DNA from 3 places in the Peribacillus sp. NPDC101481 genome. Region 1 is predicted to be linked to each of the others. Evidence: predicted binding sites of a transcription regulator. Region 1 holds the regulator's gene; each other region holds the start of a gene.
What was found. The regulator LexA, encoded in region 1, represses DNA repair genes until DNA is damaged. The targets are predictions, from matches to a motif close to CGAACATATGTTCG.
Positions count from the first base shown of each region.

Region 2: ACIROD_RS04415 (Y-family DNA polymerase) is a predicted target of LexA. The motif match lies at 1,511-1,524, and genes of this name have one in related genera.
Region 3: recA (recombinase RecA) is a predicted target of LexA. The motif match lies at 1,526-1,539, and genes of this name have one in related genera.

Region 1 covers NZ_JBIWNJ010000002.1:1,277,615-1,279,894, forward strand. Annotated here, with positions in the region: gene ACIROD_RS16185 (glucosaminidase domain-containing protein) at 116-730, shown strand; gene lexA (transcriptional repressor LexA) at 936-1,559, opposite strand; gene yneA (cell division suppressor protein YneA) at 1,715-2,026, shown strand; gene ACIROD_RS16200 (YneB family resolvase-like protein) at 2,046-2,280, shown strand, end outside.
Region 2 covers NZ_JBIWNJ010000001.1:927,110-929,389, reverse strand. Annotated here, with positions in the region: gene ACIROD_RS04425 (hypothetical protein) at 1-416, shown strand, start outside; gene ACIROD_RS04420 (C40 family peptidase) at 467-1,126, opposite strand; gene ACIROD_RS04415 (Y-family DNA polymerase) at 1,539-2,280, shown strand, end outside.
Region 3 covers NZ_JBIWNJ010000002.1:1,081,106-1,083,385, reverse strand. Annotated here, with positions in the region: gene recA (recombinase RecA) at 334-1,380, opposite strand; gene ACIROD_RS15285 (competence/damage-inducible protein A) at 1,730-2,280, opposite strand, start outside.

The DNA.
Region 1 (2,280 bases):
CAAACATCAGAACCTTTTGTATGGGACTTGCTGTAACCTTTTTCATAGATGAGAATACGATAAGAATGAAGATGAACAGTGAAAAATAAAGTAAAACCATTGATGGGAGGTTCTAATGAGCAAGGAAACATTTATTAAGGAAATTGCTCCCTATGCCCAGAAAATTCAACAGGAATTTAAAATATTACCTTCTGTTGTCATTGCACAAGCTTGTTTGGAGAGTGGATATGGGACAAGTTTATTAGCAAGCAAAGGAAAAAATATATTCGGTACAAAAGGTGACTTCAAGGGTGAGTCTGTCATCATTCAGACAATGGAATATGTCAATGGCGTACCCGTTCAAGTATGGAACAAATTCAGAAAATACCCATCTTGGGAAGAAAGTCTTAGAGATCTTGCCAATTTATATGTAAAGGGGACTTCATGGAATAGAAGTCTTTATACGGCTGTCATTGGAGAAAAAGATTACAGAAAAGCACTCAAAGCAATTTTCGATGCTGGGTACGCCTCGGATCCCAACTATATTGAAAAACTGGTGAACCTTATCGAAACAAGCGATTTAACAAAATATGATGCAAGTATAGAAGAGGTTTATCATATTGTCCAAAAAGGGGATACCGTCTCTGCGCTTGCAAAAGCATACGGTTCTACACAAGTGCAGATTCAACAGTGGAACGGCTTGGTAGATCTTAACCTAATTAAAGTGAACCAAAGATTACGAGTGAAGTGAATTTTAACTGGGAGCGGTAGTTAAAGCTCTCTTTTTTATTGTAATCAGATTGTTACCAAAGTACATATTAGGCGATCATATACTTCCGTTCGTAATTAAGGACGTTTAAATTCCCATGAAAACTTGATTCTATTAAAATTCCATATGCATATTGAGAGAATTCGGGACATAGATTAAACAAACAAAAAAAGCGCGGTTAGCGCTTTTAGTGTATTTGTCTATATAAGCCTATTACTTTTCCAAGTATCGAAACATCTCGTAAAATAATTGGTTCCATATTCGAGTTCTCAGGCTGAAGCCTTATGTAATCCGGTTCCTTAAAGAATCGTTTTACAGTGGCTTCATCATCTTCCGTCATGGCCACGACGATATCTCCATTATTGGCATTGCTTTGTTGTTTCACGATGACATAATCCCCATCATGAATTCCTGCTTCGATCATACTTTCACCCATGATTTCCAGCATGAATACATGGTCATCATGTGGAACCATGCTTTCGGGAAGCGGAAAGTATTCTTCTATGTTCTCAATGGCCGTTATCGGCATTCCCGCTGTTACTTTTCCAAGTAACGGCACGTTCACGACATTGACTTTGGGAATATTGTTCGCTTCCTCCAAATTCATTATTTCAATGGCCCTTGGCTTGGTTGGGTCACGTCTAATCAGGCCTTTGCTTTCCAGGCGTGATAAATGCCCGTGTACTGTTGAACTTGAAGCAAGTCCCACTGCTTCACCAATCTCCCGTACGGAAGGTGGATACCCTTTTTGGCGGACCTCTTCTTTAATGAAATCAAGAATATCTTGCTGCCTTTTTGATAGTTTAGTCATATGTGCACCTCTTCCCCAATGTTCTTTGCTACATTATAGCATGGCCCCCAATTCTATACAAACATAAGTTCGAATTTTGTTGTTGACTGAAACAAACGTTCGTATTATAATTTGACCATAACATACGAACGAACATTCGCTTTGGAGGGATATTTATGAAAAATTTATACAAAAATTATATTTATACGATTCTATTAGCGGGATCAGTATTCATCTTTTCAATTTTATTCTCTTGTACATTGAACAATGATCCAAAAAAGGATTTCCTTTCTATAGAAGTAAGTGAAGGTGATACCCTATGGGGAATCGCTGAAGAATATGAAGAAGCAAATTTGACAAAAAAAGAATTCATTGGTTGGATAGAAGAGCATAATGGTGTCAGGGCGGATACAATTAAACCTGGTCAAGTCATCGTCATACCGGTTAAAGGGGAAGAACTTGTCCAGAATTTGGCCAGTGAGCAGTAAGCAGTGAAGGTAGGGTATTATGAAGGCGGTAATCTATTGTAGGGTCAGCACAGAAAAAGAGTCACAGGAAACATCATTGGCAAGGCAGGAAGATGAGTTAGTCAAATTGGCAGAAAAGATGGATGTTGAAGTTATATCCATAATAAAAGAGCAGGCAAGTGGTTATGAGTTGAATCGGGATGGCATTTTTGACATGCTCGAACTATTTAAAACTAAAGAAGCCGAAGTACTATTAATCCAGGATGAAACAAGGC
Region 2 (2,280 bases), on a different contig from region 1:
TCATTACGGATCTTGACGATAAAAGGATTTTGATTAAAAGGACGTATTATAAGGTGACCACTGATACATCCATTCAAGATCAATATGGTAACGCTCTCGATTATTCCGACCTGGAAATCGGGATGAAAGTGAAACCATGGCACCGGGGCGGGGTGAAGAAAGCATTTCCTGGGAAAGCGGAAGCGGAACTGATTCTTGTTTTGTCGGATGTAAAAAGCTTGGCCGAACAAAGGGCGGTCACTGCTGCCCTCAATCATGTCAGTAAAGCGGAAAGTCAGCGATTCATGGTTCTCGAAGTCGTCCATTTACCGTCAGAGCATGTTTATAATATCGAAATGATGAACCGTTCCAACTTGGACGCTTCATTCATGGTGACAGTTGAGGATTTAACGGATGAAATATTATATATAAAATAAAACAACCGGGCTGAATCACTATGAATTCTGTCCGGTTGTTTTATGGGATTTTATAAAGTTTTCGCACCTAAATATTTTGGTTTCCAATAAGAATTATCCATATCCGTGATGGTTATTCCTTTAGAAGAAGTAGCACTGATGAATTGACCATTTCCGATATAGATACCAACATGGGATACCCCTGTTCTTCCAGAAGAAGTATCAAAGAATACAAGGTCACCCTTAGATGGTGAAGATACTTTTAAACCTGTATTGGAATAAAGCAAGGATGTTGTACGCGGTAAGGTGATTCCTTGTGATTTCTGGAATACGTAATAGACGAAGCCTGAGCAGTCAAATCCAGTTGGTGTTGTTCCGCCCCATTTGTAGGGTTTGCCTATTAAGGTTTTTGCATAGCTGATCAAGCTTGTATTATTGACCTTATAAACACCAAGCTTATTAAATGTGTTACGGCCCGCAATTCCGTCGGCAGTCAGTCCTTTGGCTTTTTGGAATTTTTTTACTGCTGATACAGAATAGGTGCCGTAATATGTAGTCAGTGAACCTGAATATGTGAAATAACCTTTGGTTTTTAAAAGTTGTTGTAGTTGTTTGACATCACTATGTGTCATTCCGGGTCTGAGGGTTTGATCTCCAATATTTGCAAAGGCTTGCAGCGGGGTTAGCATCATGGCAGAAGCAACAGCAGCTGAAGCGATCCATTTCTTCATAATTTTCATTTCCTCTCTATCTATCTCTCTATATTCTTAACAATATTATCCTACAATACCATTATGACAATTAGACATAATTTTGGTTACAGTTTTATTACAAAAAATGAGTAGTAAGACTAAATTTAAAATAGACGAAAGACTGTTGAAAAGGGTGAAAAAAATTAAAAAAACTAAGTATAAGGATCCATTAAAAATTATTCAAGCTACGAATTGATTCTTTTTAAAAAAACTATTTGGGTATTCAGTTTAAATATGGTATTTTAACCATTTTTAGTATCTATTATATTTTTCAAGGAAATTACATTAAAAAGTAGAAATTTGTATGAAAACTTCCATTGAATAAGAACGTATATTCGGTTAAAGTTATGAATATAATAAAAGCGAACATATATTCTTGTTAGGGTGAGAAGTGATGGATTATGGGACGATGCCGAAACAATCAATTATGTGTATCGATATGAAAAGTTTTTATGCAAGCTGTTCAGCGGTCATGCTTGGTCTGGACCCGCTTGATTGTTATCTGGCGGTGGTTGGTGATTTGAAGAGGACAGGGAGCATTGTGCTTGCGGCTTCTCCAAAGATGAAGAAGGAATTTGGCATCAAGACAGGTTCGCGGATGTTTGAGATCCCGAATGATCCGAGGATTGTCGTCGTTGAACCTAAAATGGCGACCTATTTAAGGGTTTCGACGGAAATCACCCGCTTGTTCAACCGTTATGTGCCCAAAGAAGCGATTCACGTATATAGTGTGGACGAAAGTTTTGTGAAAGTCGATGGTGCCGCTTCTTTATGGGGAGATGCCCGGATGATAGCTGAAAAGATAAAGGATGAAATCGAACGGGAATTACAGCTCCCCTGTGCCATTGGAATTGGACCGAACATGCTTATGGCAAAACTTTGCCTTGATTTGGAAGCCAAACATAATGGGATTGCAGAATGGAAGTATGAGGATGTGCCAAGCAAACTTTGGCCGATTTCCCCGCTTCGTGAAATGTGGGGGATCGGCAGGCGCGTAGAAAAAACCCTTCATGGAATGGGAATATTTACGGTTGGACAGCTTGCCAATTATGATCTTGAATTACTTGAAGCGAAGTTTGGAATTATGGGCAATCAGCTTTACCACCATGCTTGGGGAATAGATTTATCCGATA
Region 3 (2,280 bases), 200 kb from region 1:
TCCCCTTGCTATGAACTTTTTACATAAAATGTTGAACTGTCGGCAAGTACATTGCACATAAATTCAATATACAGCACTTAATTTTCAAAATTTTAGTTTGAAAAATTGTAAAATATACATATTAATTGTATAGTTGAGAATTTTTATTGTCAAGCGTTTGTCCCTTATGTATCAATGATTATTCAAGTTTTCTCAATATCAACCATCATAATGTACAGCATTCTTTATGGAAAAGTTATTTCAATGCCATTTATTCAGCTGAAAATTTCACACTTTTCTCAAAATATATAGAAAAAGCCTAAGCGAACAAGCTTAGGCCTTTTCCAAATACCATTAATCAAGCAATTCAAAATGCTCTTCTGGTTCATTTTCTTCTGGCGGTAATTCATGCTCTCCATCGAGATTATAGTGATCTCTGATTTTCTGAGAAATTTCCTGAGCGATATCCTGATTTTCTTTCAAGAACAGCTTCGCATTTTCGCGGCCTTGTCCGACACGCTCTTCATTGTATGAATACCACGAGCCGCTTTTAAGGACGATATCAAGATCTGCACCCATATCGATGATTTCACCTTCCTGGGAAATCCCTTGACCATACATGATGTCAACTTCTGCTTGACGGAATGGTGGAGCAACCTTGTTTTTTACAACTTTGATTTTCGTTTTATTACCGACGATTTCATTACCCTGTTTTAATTGTTCCGCACGGCGCACTTCCAGACGAACAGTTGAATAGAACTTCAATGCCCGGCCTCCTGGAGTCGTTTCTGGATTCCCAAACATAACACCGATTTTTTCACGGACTTGGTTAATGAAAATGGCAATGGTATTTGATTTATTAATGGCACCAGACAGTTTTCTAAGCGCCTGGGACATCATCCGCGCTTGAAGACCCATATGGGAATCTCCCATTTCGCCTTCGATTTCAGCTTTAGGAACAAGTGCTGCCACCGAATCAATGACAATGATATCTACAGCTCCACTTCGAACTAATGCTTCAGCGATCTCCAAGGCCTGTTCACCCGTATCAGGCTGTGAAAGCAGTAAATCATCTATATTCACACCAAGTTTTTCTGAATATGCTGGATCTAAAGCATGCTCTGCATCAATGAATGCAGCCGTGCCGCCAGTCTTTTGTACTTCTGCAATAGCATGTAATGCAACAGTCGTTTTACCGGAGCTTTCAGGTCCATATATCTCAATGACCCGGCCTCTTGGATATCCGCCCACTCCCAATGCTACGTCCAATGCTAAAGAACCGCTTGAAATCGTTGAAATCCTACGATCAGACTGTTCCCCAAGTTTCATAATAGAACCTTTACCAAATTGTTTTTCAATTTGTTTTAATGCCATATCTAAAGCCGCTTGACGATCACTCACTCAATTTCCTCCTCTATATTCAAATAATCGGCTGTCCGATTAAAGGTGTACTTACGTTAGCAATTATTCGAGATTAAGGTTTGCATCCTGTCTCAAAACCTATCTTTACTATATACTCTTTTTACAATTTTGCCAAGCAAAAAGTCGAACATTCATTCGTTTTTTTCTTTCGGGGTATTCTCTGTAAAAAAGCGTTTTATCTTAAGGAAATCTCCATTTCCTTTCACTTTCTCCGTAAAAAAACCATTTTCATTGAATTAACTTTTTTCTTTTTTTCCCTATTTTTCAAGAAACAAACTTGCTAAAACCAAATAAAAAGCAGAGCTGTAAATAGCTCTGCTTTTAGCGCTTATAAATCCCTTAATAGGTAATGACAGCCGTACTTCACACTCCGAATCCGGTTTTGCGCCCTGCTTCCGGAAAGATTCAACTCCTTGAAATGAGTGTTTCCATCCCGATAGGAAATGCCAATGAATACTGTGCCTACAGGCTTGCCTTCTTGTTCATCCGGACCTGCAACACCCGTAAAGCTTATGCCTACATCCGCATCGAGCTTGCTCCGGACATTAGAGGCCATTTCCATTGCACACTCACCGCTGACCACCCCATGCTTAGATATGGTATCATCGCTGACGCCAAGGACGTTCGACTTCGCATCATTCGTATAGCAGACAATTCCGCCTTTGAAGACTTTACCGGCGCCAGGTATGGTTGTCAGCTGTTCTTGGAACATCCCACCGGTCAAGCTTTCAGCTGCCGCAATTGAAAGCTTGCGGACCGTTAATTCTTTTACAAGTTCCTTTATTAGTGAAGTATTATCACTTCCATAGTGGAACTTACCGACCCTGCTAAGAATTTCTTTTTCCGCTTCTAAAATAAGCTCTTCGCATTTTTCTTTAG